Regions from separate parts of the Colwellia sp. E150_009 genome, predicted to be linked through region 2. Evidence: predicted binding sites of a transcription regulator. Region 2 holds the regulator's gene; each other region holds the start of a gene.
What was found. The regulator NrdR, encoded in region 2, represses ribonucleotide reductase genes. The targets are predictions, from matches to a motif close to AAACACNANATNTNGTGTTT.

Region 1: nrdG (anaerobic ribonucleoside-triphosphate reductase activating protein) is a predicted target of NrdR. The motif match lies at 2,943-2,962, and genes of this name have one in related genera.
Region 3: ACE1OF_RS09670 (adenosylcobalamin-dependent ribonucleoside-diphosphate reductase) is a predicted target of NrdR. The motif match lies at 1,999-2,018, and genes of this name have one in related genera.
Region 4: nrdA (class 1a ribonucleoside-diphosphate reductase subunit alpha) is a predicted target of NrdR. The motif match lies at 1,847-1,866, and genes of this name have one in related genera.

Annotation. Positions count from the first base shown of each region.
Region 1 covers NZ_JBHFOM010000017.1:54,910-59,044, reverse strand. The annotation lists gene ACE1OF_RS09690 (FG-GAP repeat domain-containing protein) at 1-468, shown strand, start outside; gene nrdD (anaerobic ribonucleoside-triphosphate reductase) at 505-2,313, opposite strand; gene nrdG (anaerobic ribonucleoside-triphosphate reductase activating protein) at 2,300-2,812, opposite strand; gene ACE1OF_RS09675 (hypothetical protein) at 3,054-3,821, opposite strand; gene ACE1OF_RS09670 (adenosylcobalamin-dependent ribonucleoside-diphosphate reductase) at 3,951-4,135, opposite strand, start outside.
Region 2 covers NZ_JBHFOM010000040.1:19,068-23,202, forward strand. The annotation lists gene glyA (serine hydroxymethyltransferase) at 252-1,508, shown strand; gene nrdR (transcriptional regulator NrdR) at 1,621-2,130, shown strand; gene ribD (bifunctional diaminohydroxyphosphoribosylaminopyrimidine deaminase/5-amino-6-(5-phosphoribosylamino)uracil reductase RibD) at 2,144-3,337, shown strand; gene ACE1OF_RS15375 (riboflavin synthase) at 3,381-4,055, shown strand.
Region 3 covers NZ_JBHFOM010000017.1:50,705-54,839, forward strand. The annotation lists gene ilvD (dihydroxy-acid dehydratase) at 1-274, shown strand, start outside; gene ilvA (threonine ammonia-lyase, biosynthetic) at 274-1,830, shown strand; gene ACE1OF_RS09670 (adenosylcobalamin-dependent ribonucleoside-diphosphate reductase) at 2,165-4,135, shown strand, end outside.
Region 4 covers NZ_JBHFOM010000027.1:32,210-36,344, forward strand. The annotation lists gene nrdA (class 1a ribonucleoside-diphosphate reductase subunit alpha) at 1-1,725, opposite strand, end outside; gene ACE1OF_RS12645 (cytochrome ubiquinol oxidase subunit I) at 2,644-4,135, shown strand, end outside.

The DNA of each region.
Region 1 (4,135 bases), on a different contig from region 2:
GATAATAAATTTGAAGTCTTGTTATCTTCATTTGAGTTAAGTGTTAGTAATATAATTGGCGCGTTATTGTCAGGCGGTATAGATCAAAATGTACTTTTGTTTGTACTAAATGATGATGATAGTTATGAAAATGATGCGTTAATTAGTAAGGAAGTTGAATTAAGCTTTAGTTTAACATCAGGGCAAAGTGGCCAACCTATAGTGCTATTAACTGATGTGAACGGTGATGGTCGTCAAGATTTAATTCTGTCTGCGGGCGAAGAAAGGCTATCTATTTTTTTAGGTAATAAAAGTAAGAAATTGTTTAACCGTAAGGCAAGTAAACATAAAATATTATTACCTAAAAATGGTGCATTATTTGAGCAACATGATATTAATTATGATGGTAAAGCCGACTTTATTATGCGTTATGGCCGTTTAGATGATGAGAGTATGGCTAGCAAAGTAACCATACTCATGGTGCAGTGAATTTACTGATTAAATAAAATTACTATAAAGTGGTCGCTAGGCAGCTGTTGTACTTTTTTCATGTTTAGGTGCATTTTTGTGATAGTAACGTAATGCATGCTCTTTCTGACGGCCTTGGCTAAAAGCTGTAACCCGTTTTAAATACCCGATAACACGTGTGCCATGGTCAATATTGTCACTTCCGCATGCATCACACTGTATTAAAGTACGCTTATCTATTTTTTCACACTCATTACAGATGGTGATTTTTACATTAGTACAGAAATAATTGCAGCCTGTTGCTGCAGCCACATTAAATAATTTTAAATACGCTTCGGTAGATAACGTTTCATCTAAATTCAAATGTAAAGCTGAGCCACCATCTAAATATTGAGTAATTTCCTTGCCATGTAGTACAAATTTGTCGAGATGATTGGTGTTGTCATCTTCCACTAAATAAAAGTAAGAATTGTAGCAATCACGGTTGACTTGATAACCATCTTTGCTATCCCATTTAGCATTTTTAATACCTAGATTTTCAGCGGGTACAAATTCAGTGTTAAACATATAACCATAACGTTTTTTGGCTTCTTGATTAGCTTTGTAAATAACTTTTAGCTGACTGCTAACAAAGTCTTTATAAGCTTGGTTATTACTTACGGTTATATTGTTATATTCTGCTGCCTCAGCCATACCATTTATGCCAATGGTTAAAAACTGTTTATCAAGGGTAATAAAACCAGCATCGTAAACAGATAACGCGCCTTGGGCTTTGTAATCTTCCATTAATTTACGGTAAGCAACTTGGTATTTTTGAATTTTTTCTATTTCTGTTTGCAGATCACGACCGTCTTGCACCAGCCTGTTCATGTTTAACGTAATAACGTTAATTGAACCTGTAGCAACACCACCTGCACCTAAGGTATAGGAAAACGTATTGTCGGAAATTTCATTGCGTAACCGGCAGCAAGAGGCAAGAGAATCAGGACTGTCTGATAAGTAAATGAAAAAAGAATTCCCTTGTGCTTTTTGTTCAGCTAATTGGCGAGCAAAATCTAAGTCTTTACACTGCCCATTTTCAGTTAACATGGCGGCAGTCACAACGGGAAATGTTAATACTGATTTTTCGCGTTCCTTATTTAACCAACCAAGAAAGAATTGTTGTAGGCTTTCTACTGTTTGCCAGTTTGGTTTACTGAAATCAGGAAAAACAAAATCGTCAAACATGGCAGCGAAGTAATGTTGATCAAATAATGAAATATTCCAAAAAACACTTTGATAACCACGTGCTGCCGCTGGTTGGTTAATAGCATAAATCACATGCTGCAGGTGATTTTCAATGGCTTTAGTATGTGTGGTTAAATAATCATTACCGTATTCAATGCGAGCAAAATAATCAAAATAAGTAAGGAATTCAACGGTAGCCACAGCACCAGCAAATTGTGCTGAAATAGCAAAAATAAGATTAACAAAAGAGCCACAAAATGACTCTAAGTGTTTAGGCGCTTTTGACTCACCGCCTAGTTTTGTTAAACCGTCAAGTAAGAATGGATACATGCTTACTGAGGTACAGTAGGGTTTTAAACTGGTTTCATCATGTACGTATATTTCATGATTTTCAATTTGTCGTAAGTATTCGTTGGCTAGTTCGTCGTTGAAGGTTTCACGAATTTTGTCTTGCACTAAAGCACGGTTTATTTGCACAAAACAGTCTTTCAATAATTCTGCTTCTAACGTAGCAATATTTTTATGGCTAACATTAGCATTGGCATCCATTTTTGAACCATCAGCAGCATTTTTTGCTAAAAAGTAATGGAGGATGAAATCTTTTTTATTGTTTATTTGTTCTTCATTAAGCCGCAACATTGTTGGTTCCTTCTTTTGTTGAGTGATTGTTTGACTTGTTTAAATGATTCTTTATAAATAAATGATTAAGCGTTTCGCCAGTGTTGACGTTACGAAAAATTTGATTAGTAGTGCTGCTTTCTAAGCCACCAAGTTCGGCTTGCCACGGCCCTGTTTTTAAAAAATTTAAATGTTGAGAAATACTAATATCGATATATTTTTCACCTGAATAGAGGCATGTTTTCAACCCCAAATTTTTGGCAATAAGTAGTTTTTCTATTAATGCATGTCGCTGCCATTCCCCGCCAAAAAATACCACACAGCTGATTAAGCCTTGGTATTTTTTTAGCCATGTAATAAACGCTTTGTTGGTTAGCGCACTGCCATAATTTTCGTTCCATAATTCTGTGCTATGACAGCCCTTACAGCCAACTTTACAACCAGTAATGCTAAAGCATAAGCTGATTTCGTTAGGGACTTCTTGAAAAACGACAGAGGGAGGGAGGCAATTAAACTCCATATAAAAACCTATATATTGTGTTTTGTTTTATTGGTGTGCACAATATATAGTGTTTCTAGGATGTTCGTAGTTGATCCAGATCAAATTTTTTGTTAATGATTTTCTGTATGTTGTGTTTTTGTCCTGTATTTGACACAACATATAGTGTTTTAGTGATAAAGGTGATGCTCGTGTTTTATGTTAGTGTGGTATAAATGTATCATTATCGGTATCATTTAAATTGCTAGTGATATTGGTACCATTAACCACACTTTGAATCGCCACATGAGACACAAGTTAAACAACCATCAAGTTTGATTACCGCGTTGCGTACTTTACACTTAGGGCAGTCCATCGCATTTGGCATGCCAGCGTCTTCATTGTCTACCTGAGTTGAGGTAATTGTCGAGTTATGGTTTTTTAAGTATTCAGCCTTTTTTTCTTCAATAATGGCTTTGGCTTCGTTTGATAGTTCAATAGCTTCAACGGTAACGCCGCAAGTTTTCTCTACATGATAAGCAATAGTATCGGCAATAGCTGAAACCATTGACTCAATGTATCTTGGGTTGCCTCCCCGAGTATGTTGTCCGAACCAACCGGCATTAGGTGACGAGACTTCTCGTAGCTCATCAAGTAGAAACATGTATTCACCACCTTTACGAAAGACAGCCGACATCATAAAGGTGAGGGCATGTACCCATTGAACATTTATTTTGTCTTTGGTGTTAATGAATATTTCATAGGGACGAACTTCTTCTAGTTCTGTACCTTCGTTAAGCACAACGTTTGAAATACTCACGTAGTAGGCGTGATCATACCCTGCGGATGCTTTAATTTTGTAGGTTCTAGAATCTAGCTCTTTAGGTCGTGTGGTTTTTTCAATGACCTCGATAGGCTGAGTTGATTCTTCTGGAATTGCTTGCGTGTTATTTTCTTTGTTTAAAGCAATGTCTTGCTTATTTACTACGGATACGCCGATAATTTTTTTACTGATTTCAATCGGTTTTTGTGTTGAAGATGGTTGTGTCATGATGTATCTCTGTTAAATAATTGATAATGAATCCAGTTGAATAAGTTAAGTTTGCGAGTAAGCTAAAATATATTGATGCTTACTCGCTTTTGTATAAATAGGCATCTAGTTAATGTGCTAAATCAGGTGCTAAAAGCGCCCGTATTGCCCTTCTTTTATTGCGTCAAATAGGTTTGAAGCAATGTGCTCTTGCCCCTCATAAATTACAGTTTCATTGCCTTTAACTTTGATAACTTCGCCGCCTTCAACAGTGAACTGATATTCGGTGTTGGCTAGGTCGGTTTCATTGACAAGTACTCCTGAAAAGTTTTCAG
Region 2 (4,135 bases):
TGTTGTTTTTTGATATATTGTTGTTTATATTCTGTGTTGTTGGTTTTGGTTATATTTGTTCTTGTCTTGTTTTTTTGTATCAAAATAGTAGTTACAGCAATTCAGACATAAGACAAGACAAAATGAACTAAAAGTTACTGGTTTTGCCGTGTACATTTTGGACTAACTCAGGCAAAATATGCGGCATTAATTTTAGACCTTTTTATTATCTTACATACAACGTTCTTAGGTTGTTTATTTGAGGAAAAACCATGTTTACTCGTGATATGAATATTGCAGATTTTGATGCTGAACTTTATCAAGCTATGAGCAATGAAGTTGTGCGTCAAGAAGAGCATATTGAATTGATTGCTTCTGAAAACTACTGTAGCCCGCGTGTACTAGAAGCGCAAGGCTCACAATTAACTAATAAATATGCGGAAGGCTATCCAGGTAAACGTTATTACGGCGGCTGTGAATACGTTGATATTGCAGAACAACTAGCGATTGACCGTGCAAAAGAATTATTTGGTGCAACTTATGCTAATGTTCAACCTCATGCAGGTTCACAAGCAAATGCTGCTGTTTTTCAAGCGCTTGTAACACCTGGCGGAAAAGTATTAGGTATGAGTTTAGCGCATGGTGGTCATTTAACGCATGGTTCTCATGTAAACTTTTCAGGTAAGTCTTATGAAGCTGTTCAATATGGTCTTCACCCTGAAACTGGTGATATTGATTACGAAGAATTAGAGCGTTTAGCTCACGAACACAAGCCTGAAATGATTATTGGTGGTTTTTCAGCATTTTCAGGTATTGTTGATTGGGCGCGTATGCGTAAAATAGCAGACAGCATTGGTGCCTACTTTTTTGTTGATATGGCGCATGTTGCGGGTTTAGTGGCTGCTGGTTTATATCCTAACCCTGTACCTCATGCGCATGTTGTTTCTACTACCACTCATAAAACATTAGCAGGCCCTCGTGGTGGCTTAATTGTTTCAGCGTGTGATGATGAAGAAATTTACAAAAAATTAAACAGTGCTGTTTTTCCTGGTGGTCAAGGTGGCCCATTAATGCATATTATTGCTGCTAAAGCGGTAGCATTTAAAGAAGCGTTAGCACCAGAATTTAAAGTTTACCAACAAAGCGTACTTGATAACGCAAAAGCTATGGTTGCAGTATTACAAGAACGTGGCTATAAGGTGGTATCAAACAGTACCGAAAATCATTTGTTATTACTTGATCTGATTGATAAAAATATCACAGGTAAAGATGCTGATGCCGCATTAGGTAAAGCACATATCACAGTGAATAAAAACTCAGTACCAAATGATCCTCGTTCTCCGTTTGTTACTAGTGGCCTACGCCTTGGTACGCCAGCAATTAGTCGTCGTGGTTTTGGTGTTGAAGAAACTAAAATACTGACAGGTTGGATTTGTGATATTTTAGATGATATTACTAACGAAGATACAATCGCTAAAGTGCAAGCCAACGTTAAAGAGTTATGCGCACGTTTCCCTGTGTATAAATAATTTTTGATAGTATATTGAATAATCAAAACTAATTTACAAATTAATGTGAATTTATATTAAAATGGTCGCAGTTAGCGGCCATTTTTGATCATGTACTTATTGTAGGTAAACCATGTATTGTCCATTTTGTAGCGCACAAGAAACTAAAGTAATTGACTCGCGTTTAGTGTCAGACGGACACCAAATTAGGCGTCGTCGGCAATGTCTTGTCTGTAATGAACGTTATACCACTTTTGAAACGGCTGAATTAGTTATGCCTCGCATTATTAAACGAGACGGAAGTCGAGAGCCGTTTAATGAAGATAAAATGCGAAGCGGTCTAATGAGGGCGTTAGAAAAACGTCCAGTTAGCACTGAACAAGTTGAACTGTCTATCAATAAATTACAATCACAAATGCGTGCTACTGGAGAACGTGAAATTACCAGTGAAATGCTCGGCAATTTATTAATGACTCAATTAAAAGAGTTAGACAAGGTTGCTTACCTTCGTTTTGCTTCAGTGTACTTATCATTTGAAGACATTAGTGAATTTGCTGATGAAATAGCTCAGCTAGGCAAGGAAAGCCGTAGCAGAGAGAAAAGTGGTAATAAAAAGGTGGATAAAAAGCCGAATAAAAAATAGGGAAGGAAGTTACGTGTTTACTGAACAAGATCACCATTTTATGGCATTAGCTATCAAGCTAGCCAAGCAAGGTCATTACACCACATCCCCTAATCCTAGAGTAGGTTGTGTTCTGGTTCATGAAGAAACGACTGAAAACGGAACTAATACTCAAATTATTGGTACTGGGTTTCATCAAAAAGCAGGGCAGGGGCATGCAGAAGTTAATGCTCTACTTGACGCTAGAAATAATTACCCTCAGTTAATTAAAGGGTCAACTGTATACGTAACCCTAGAGCCATGTAGCCATTTTGGTAGGACGCCTCCCTGTGCTCAAGCGTTAATTGATGCACAAGTTAAACGTGTTGTTGCTGCAATGGTTGATCCCAATCCAGAAGTTTCTGGCCGTGGTTTAGCCATGTTAGAACAAGCGGGTATTCAAGTAGCATTTGGTTTGTTAGAAAATGAAGCAAAGTTATTAAATGTAGGCTTTATTAATGTAATGACCAAAGCATTGCCTTATGTTCGCGTTAAATTAGCGGCTAGTTTAGATGGTAAAACAGCCATGAAAAATGGTGAAAGTAAGTGGATTACCTCAAGTAACGCAAGGTTTGATGTACAAAAGCTTAGGGCACAAAGCTGCGCGATTATTACTGGTGCAGATACAATTTTAACTGATAATGCCAAAATGACAGTGCGTTGGTCTGAATTAGGTGAATTAAAAGAAAACTATCAGGCAGAAAATATTCGCCAACCTGTTCGGGTGGTCATTGATAGTCAAAATAGGCTAAAGCCCGACCTAGACTTTTTTAATCAGGCATCACCTATTATTTTGGTGCGTGGAAATTTAAATGAAACTAGCCTTGAAAATTGTCATGATTGGCCTCATTTTGTAGAACAAGTACAAATTCCTATGGTTAAAACGAACATAGGTAAGAATAAAGTTGATTTGCTAGCATTACTGTCATTGTTAGCTGAACGTGGCTTAAATGATGTGTTAGTTGAATCAGGTGCCCACTTGGCAGGAGCGTTTATAGAACAAGGTTTGGCAGATGAATTTATTTTATATCAAGCTCCCAAGCTATTAGGCGGAGATGGAAAAAACCTAATAGAAATGCCAAATATTAATACATTAGCGCAAGCAAAATTGTTATCAATTACCGATGTTCGTCAAGTAGGTAATGATATTCGTATTACTGCAAAACTGAAAAGAAAGCATACTAATTAAAAATTTGATTATAACACTTAGCAAAACAGAATAGAGAATATACATGTTTACTGGAATTATTGAAGCTGTCGGCACAATTAAAGCAATTAATATTAATGCGCAAGGAGCACGTTTAGTTATCGCGACCAATAGCCTTGATATGAGCGATGTTAAATTAGGTGACTCCATAGCCACTAACGGTATTTGTCTGACTGTTGTTGATTATGACCCACATACCTATAGTGCAGACGTGTCAAATGAAACGTTGCAACGTACGGGATTTGCTCATTATAAAGTAGGTATGAAAGTCAACTTAGAAAAAGCCATGCGAGCAAATACACGTTTTGGTGGGCATATGGTTTCAGGCCATGTAGATGGTGTTAGTGAAGTGTTATCTATTACTAATAACGGTAATAGCATTGAATACTGGCTATCTATGCCGTCAGATTTAGCGCATTACATTGCAGAAAAAGGCTCGGTGACGGTTGATGGTACAAGCTTAACGGTAAATGCATTAAATGAAGCATCAGGCAACAACAAATTTAGATTAACCATAGTACCGCACACTGTTAAAGAAACTGTGTTTGCTTATTATCAGGTAGGCACTAAAGTGAATTTAGAAGTAGATTTAATTGCTCGCTATTTAGAGCGTTTATTAACAAAAAATAAAAACGAATCGATGGACGTTAAGTCGAACGTGACAGAAGACTTATTAAAAAAATCTGGTTTTATTAAGTAATATCTAAAATTAGTGCTAAACATGATAATACTTTTTAATTGGTATTATTTACACTTATCACATAACTAATATCAACAAGT
Region 3 (4,135 bases), on a different contig from region 2:
AGAAGCTGCTAATGGCGGCGCTATCGCCTTAGTTGAACAAGGAGATATTATTCATATTGATATTCCAAATCGTAGCATTAACTTAGACGTTAGCAGTGAAATAATGGCTGAGCGTAAAGCAGCAATGGAAGCTAAAGGGAGCAATGCATGGAAACCTAAAGACCGAGTTCGTCCAATTAGCTATGCGTTAAAAAACTATGCCATGTTAGCAACCAGTGCTGATAAAGGCGCGGTAAGAAACCGTGATTTACTCGACGGACTTGTAGGTAAATAATGACGAATACGCAAAGCCAAGCGTTGCTCGCACAGCATGCCGAGCAACTTGATTATTTAAGACGCATATTACTTGCACCTGTTTATGATATTGCTATTGAAACAGAGCTGACACACTTAACAAAATTATCTACCCGTCTAAATAATCAAATTTATTTAAAACGAGAAGATCAACAACCTGTGCATTCATTTAAGTTACGAGGTGCTTACAACAAGCTTTCTAATTTAAGCGAAGCTGAATGTATTCATGGCGTTATTGCTGCTTCGGCAGGTAATCATGCTCAAGGTTTAGCGCTTGCTGCTAGTAAATTAGGCATAAAAGCAACCATTGTTATGCCTAAAACAACCCCAGACATCAAAGTTGACAATGTAAAGCGTTTTGGTGGTGAAGTTCGCTTAGTGGGTAATAGTTTTAATGAAGCACAAGAAGCTTCCATTGAATATGCAAAAGCGGAAAACAAAACCTTGATCCACCCTTTTGACGATGTAGACGTTATTGTGGGTCAAGGCACAGTAGCCAAAGAACTATTACAGCAACATGCTAAAACTGATGTCGTTTTTGTTCCTGTGGGTGGTGGTGGCTTACTTGCTGGCATCGCTGTTTATTTAAAGCAATTAAGTCCAAACACTAAAATTATTGGTGTAGAAGCCGAAGATTCTGCATGTTTGAAAGCCGCCTTAGCTGCTGGTGAACCTGTAAATTTACCTCAAGTAGGATTATTTGCTGACGGTGTTGCAGTAAAACGCATTGGTGAGCATACATTTAATTTAATTAAACGTTACTGTGATGATGTAATTACCGTAAGCACCGATGAAATTTGTGCCTCAATTAAAGATATTTTTGAACAAACACGCGTTATCGCTGAACCTGCAGGCGCATTATCACTAGCGGGACTACAAAAATACTGTTCGACAAACGATAAAACTGATCAGTCATTAGTTGCTATATTATCAGGTGCTAACATGAACTTTCATAGTTTACGTTATGTTTCTGAACGTTGTGAATTAGGCGAGAAAAAAGAAGCAGTGCTTGCTGTAACAATCCCCGAAGAAAAAGGCAGCTTTAAACGTTTTTGCCAAACCATTGGCAATAGAGCGATTACCGAGTTTAATTATCGCTATACAGGCGAAGCAAATGCGAATGTTTTTGTGGGTGTTCGTTTAAGTGGCAACACGCAGGAGCGTCATCAAATACTTGACCTTTTAAGTAATGCTAACTATCAGGTTAATGATTTCACCGAGAATGAATTAGCAAAACTGCATGTTAGATATATGATCGGTGGAAAAAACAAAACCGCAAATAGGGATGAACGCCTATTTAGTTTTGAGTTTCCTGAACATCCAGGTGCATTAGAAAAATTCCTTGATGCTATGGGTGGCATTTTTAACATCACTCTCTTTCATTACCGAAATCATGGTGCAGCATTTGGTCAAGTACTCGCTGGTTTTGAAGTCAGCAAGGATAAAGAAAGTGAGTTTTTTGAACATTTAAATGCCTTAGGCTATCAGTTCGAAGAAGCAACAGAAAATCTTGCCTATCAGGCTTTTCTTAACTAACTTAAACTAACTTTTTCTTTATTTTTCTATTAAAAGGGGAGCTATTTCCCCTTTCTAACTCTAGCCCCTTTCTTAAAATCAATGCCTTGCTTCTAAGTCTTTTAATTCTCACTGAGCGGGAAAGAACTTAATCAACTTGGTATTATTACGCTCAGAATAAAAAAACAATAACACCATATATTGTGCCAAATCAAACAAACAACACAACATATAGAATTACGTTGACAAACATGTGATTTCGATCAACTATTCAATTTATAAAAATCACGGGTGTCCGTCTGTTATAGAGCGGTCATTTCACCGCACTATGCTAAAAATCATAAGAAGATAAATAATGAATAATGAGATAATTAAAGAAAATATTATGGAAGATGCTCTCACAACGTCAGCCGTTTTTGATCCCAATCATTTACAACTTGCTTCTCAAGATATTTGGCGTTCAAAGTATCAATTAAAAACCTCATCAGGTACGCCTGTTGACCATAGCGTTATCGATACATTTGAGCGTGTTGCAGAGGCAATTGCAAACGTAGAAACAACTCCAGCAAAACAAAAAAAATACCGTGAAGAATTTTTATGGGCATTAATGAATGGCGCAATACCCGCAGGGCGTATTATTTCAAATGCAGGTGCTGACGAACAAAAACCTACGGCATCAACCATTAATTGTACGGTATCCGCAACTATTGAAGATTCAATGCAAGGTATCGTGGGTGAAGCCGTTAGTAAAGCAAGCTTAACGCTAAAAGCAGGTTGTGGTATAGGTTATGATTTTTCAACCATTCGCCCAGACGGCGGTTTTGTTGCGGGTGCAGGTGCAACCACATCAGGCCCCTTACCCTTCATGGATATTTTCGACACCATGTGTAAAACCGTTTCCTCTTCTGGTGGACGCCGCGGTGCGCAAATGGGCACAATTGATTGCCAACATCCAGACATCATGGAATTCATCAAAGCAAAACGTGAGGATGGCCGTTTACGCCAATTTAACTTATCCATATTAATTACCGACCCATTTATGGAGGCGGTCAAAGCTGATGCCGATTGGCAATTAGTTTTCCCTACCAATAAAAATGAAATTAATCTGTTAGGACTTAACTATGAGCCTGACAATAATACTGATGAAGTAATCTGGCGTGAATGGCCATTAACAATGGACGGTTACATAGTAAACCATGCAGGTGAAACTGCCTGTAAAGTATATAAAACAATCCGCGCAAAAAATTTGTGGAACATGATCATGAATGCAACTTATGACTATGCGGAGCCAGGTTTTATTTTGATTGATAAAGTGAATGAATATAATAACAATTGGTTTGCCGAGCTAATTCGGGCAACCAATCCCTGTGGAGAGCAGCCATTACCACCAAACGGGTCTTGCTTATTGGGGTCTATTAACTTAACTGCTTTTGTCAGTAATCCATTCACCGCACAAGCGAGTTTTGATTGGGAGCGCTTTAAAAAAGTTGTTCGTATTTTCACACGTATGTTAGATAACGTAGTAGAAATTAACGGTTTACCTTTGCCTGAGCAAGTAGCTGAAATAGAAAACAAACGCCGCCACGGCATGGGTTATTTAGGTTTAGGCTCAGCCATGACCATGCTTGGTATGAAATACGGTAAAAACAATTCGGTAGAATTTACCCGAGAAGTGACTAAACACCTTGCATTAGAAGGATGGCGAGAAGCAACCAAGCTGGCAAAAGAAAAAGGCGGTGCACCATTCTTAAACGAAATGTATACCATAACCGGTGCTTTATTACATAAACGTCCTGAATTAGCAGAAAAATACAAGTTAGGTGATCAAGTTAAAGGGGTTGAATTACACGTTAATTACAGTCGTTATATGAAAAATATTGTGGCTGAATTAGGTGAAAAATGGGTAAAAGATGCACTTGCAACAGGGCTACGATTTACTCATCACAGCTCTATTGCCCCAACAGGAACCATTGCCTTATCATTAGGAAACAACGCCAGTAATGGGATAGAACCAAGTTTTGCCCATGATTATAAGCGTAATGTGATTGTCCCTGGAAAATCCACCAAGCAACAAGTTAATGTGCGTTCTGCCGAAGTATTAGCGTACGAACGTTTAATGAAAAGCACGCATGGTAATGACTGGGAATTGCCCATGAGCAAAATAGGCTCAGTATCATCATTAGATTTATCCCAACTACCAGAAAGTTTTGTTGATACCTCAACGGTAACCCCATCAGAACATGTCGCAGTACAAGCCGCAGCTCAAAAATGGATCGACAGCTCAATCTCTAAAACTGTTAATATTCCAACAGAGTTTCCTTTTGAA
Region 4 (4,135 bases), on a different contig from region 2:
TTGTGCAAGGCGTGTCTCATCAAATTTAGGGCAGGCACCTTGTTCTTTTGCTAATTCGTTAGTGGCCTTTAATAAATAGTATTGAATAGCTTCAAACGTTTTATGAGTTAAATTATTGGCACTACCATTTGAGTAATATAAGCCATTTTTTGCTAAATAATAGGCATAATTAATAACACCTATACCTAAAGTACGACGTGATAAGCTAGCATTACGTGCAGCAGGAATAGGGTAGTCTTGGTAATCAAGTAAACTATCAAGTGCACGTACGGCTAAATCAGCTAATGGCTCTAATTCATCAAGTGACTCTATTGCCCCTAAGTTGAATGCAGATAAGGTACACAATGCAATTTCACCTGATTCATCATTAACGTCGTTCATTGGCTTAGTAGGTAAAGCAATTTCTAAACATAAGTTACTTTGACGAATAGGCGCTTTACTAGGATCAAATGGACTATGTGTATTACAGTGATCAACATTTTGTAGATAGATTCGGCCTGTACTTGCACGTTCTTGGGCAAATAAGGTGAATAACTCAATAGCTTTAATACGCTTTTTACGAATTGAATCATCATTTTCATATTGAATATAAAGTGCTTCAAATTTTTCTTGATCTTCAAAGAAAGCATCGTAAAGTCCAGGCACATCGCTTGGGCTAAATAATGTAATATGACCACCTTTAATCAAACGTTGATACATAACTTTGTTAAATTGAACACCATAATCTAAATGGCGTACACGGTTTTCTTCAACACCACGGTTATTTTTAAGTACCAGTAAACTTTCTACTTCTAAATGCCACAGTGGGTAAAATAATGTTGCTGCGCCACCACGAACACCACCTTGTGAACAACTTTTAACGGCTGTTTGAAAGTGTTTGTAAAAGGGAATACAACCCGTGTGAAATGCTTCACCATTACGAATAGTACTACCTAATGCACGAATACGCCCAGCATTTACACCAATGCCAGCACGTTGAGAAACATATTTCACTATCGCACTTGACGCAGCATTTATGGAATCAAGCGAATCATCACATTCAATTAACACACAAGATGAAAACTGACGAGTTGGTGTACGAACCCCAGCCATAATCGGGGTAGGTAATGATATTTTAAAGGTTGATATGGCGTTATAAAAGCCTTCAACATAACTTAAGCGAGTTGCTTTGGGATATTTAGCAAATAAGCAGGCTGCGACTAAAATATACAGAAATTGTGCGCTTTCATAAATTTCACCGTTAACGCGGTTTTGTACAAGATATTTACCTTCAAGTTGTTTAACCGCAGCGTAGCTGAAATTTAGGTCACGGCTGTGATCTAAAAATAACGACATATGCTCAAAATCACTTTCGTCGTAATCTACTAATAAATGTTGGTCATACTTACCAGACTCAACCATATTAACAACATGTTTATAAAGAGAGGGGGGCTCAAATTGTCCATATGCCTTTTTACGCAGATGAAACACAGCAAGCCTAGCAGCTAAATATTGATAATCAGGGGTTTCTTCTGATATTAAATCAGCAGCGGCTTTGATAATAGTTTCATGAATATCCGCCGTTTTAATACCATCATAAAATTGAATATGTGATTTTAATTCAACTTGAGAAACTGACACATGCTCAAGGTTCTCAGCAGCCCAAGCGATAACTCGGTGAATTTTTTCTAAATCAATGGGTTCTTTTTCGCCATTCCGTTTGGTAACAAAAAGCTTATTATTCATGAAAGACCTGTGGTGTAAATTATGGTTGTTTTCTTTAGCATGAATAACATATGTTTTGCTAAAGAGTGTTTAATTAGTTCTACTTTCTAAATACTTTTAAAAAATATGCTAGTTATGTGGAGTACACAACATCTAGGGTTTTTTATAAAGATAGACACAAGATAGTGAGGTTTTGTCTTTATTGCAAGATATAAAAAGCGCTAAATTTTACTATAATTTTATTTGTCACCGTTAGGTTAGCAACGACTAACCTAGTAACGTTAAAAGCTTTAGTAACTTACCAAAATCAATCGTTTTTTGAAAAAAAATTTTTAAATGAAATTATTTTAATTAATTTTTACAAGTTTATATACTTATTAGTAATATATAAAATTATATCCTTATAAAACAGATGGTTATAATGTTGCTTTTAGTTTGAACAACTTGGGTAAAAAAGAGGCAGGCAAACAAATAATTTAATAATTTCTAAAGATCTTTGCTAACTAGGAAAGCTAATTAAAAGTTAGAAATTGAATTTACTTTCACTATATTATCAATCGTTTTTTCCGATTACACTAATCAGTTTTAATCATTGTAATTCTTGTGTTGTTAAGCTTGTATTTAAGTTATATTAAGTTTATCTAATTTAGTTGTTACTACTACACAATGTAAGGCGTAAGGCATAATAACGTAAGGTATGAATTATGGATGACGACTCAAAGAACACACTAGATTCTATCTTATTTTCAGTTATCGCTAATTACTATTGCGCTAACACTCATCGATTTCGTAAAAAGTGGTTGAATAACTGATGTTTTGATTACTTATTCAACAGTTAAGAAATGGTCGCTTTTTGATTAACACTTACAATATATATTTTTATTTCAAGCGTAAAAAAAAGTAGCACACAGCACAAGCATAGCAAGGAGATTTATTAATATGATCAGTGAAACTCTAGTTGAACTATCTCGGTGGCAGTTTGCTGTTACTGCGTTATTTCATTTTTTATTTGTTCCTTTAACTTTAGGGTTAACTTGGATTCTATTTATTATGGAAGCTGTCTTTGTTATGACTGGCCGCGAGATCTATCGTGACATGACAAAGTTTTGGGGAAAGTTGTTTGGTATTAACTTTGCCATTGGTGTTGCAACAGGCCTAACAATGGAATTTGAGTTTGGTACCAATTGGTCATATTACTCGCATTATGTTGGTGATGTCTTTGGTGCGCCACTAGCAATTGAAGGGTTAATGGCTTTTTTCCTTGAATCTACTTTCGTCGGGATGTTTTTCCTAGGGTGGGAACGTTTAAGTAAACGACAACATTTATTGGGCACTTTCCTGATGGCATTAGGTACAAACCTGTCAGCTTTATGGATATTAATAGCCAATGGTTGGATGCAAAACCCTGTAGGTAGTGAATTTAACTACCTAACTATGCGTATGGAGCTGGTTAGTTTTAGCGAAATTATATTTAACCCAGTTGCACAAGTTAAATTTATACATACCGTAGCAGGAGGGTATGTTGCAGGGGCAATGTTTGTTTTAAGTATTAGTAGTTATTATTTACTAAAAGGCAGAGACGTTGCCTTTGCCAAACGATCTTTCTCTGTTGCGGCAGGCTTTGGTATTGCTGCTATCCTTTCTGTCATATTATTGGGTGATGAATCGGGTTATGAAGTGGGTGAAGTACAAAGAGTAAAACTTGCCGCCATTGAAGCTGAATATCATACAGAAGAGGCACCAGCAGCGTTTACTATTGTGGGGATGCCTGACGATGAAGCCATGGAAACGCATTATGCAGTTAAAATTCCTTATGCTTTAGGGCTTATAGCTACTCGCTCGCTAGACGAAGAAGTGGTTGGTTTACGTGATTTACAAAAAGCACATGAACCTCGAATACGTAACGGTATGATCGCGTATGAGTATTTAGTTAAGTTACGCAATGGCGAAGAGACACCTGAAAATTTGGCTAGGTTTAATGAAACCAAGCATGATCTTGGGTATGGATTACTACTTAAGCGATATACTGAAAACGTTGTAGACGCCACTGAAGAGCAAATTCAAATGGCAGTTAAAGATTCTACACCGCCGGTGGCCCCTGTTTTTTGGGCATTTCGTATGATGGTTGCTTCAGGTTTTATAATGTTATTACTATTTGGTTTAGCTTTTTACTATAACGCTAAACGTCAAATTGAACAAAAACGTTGGTTACTTAAATCGATATTTTTTGCTTTACCTTTACCTTGGGTAGCTATTGAAACAGGTTGGTTTGTCGCTGAATTTGGGCGTCAACCATGGGCAATTAGTGAAGTGTTACCAACTTTCTTATCTACCTCAGATTTAGCTGTCGGTGATGTGTTATTTTCTCTTGTCGCTTTTATCATTGTTTATACTATTTTATTTATTATTGAAATGTACTTAATGGTTAAAT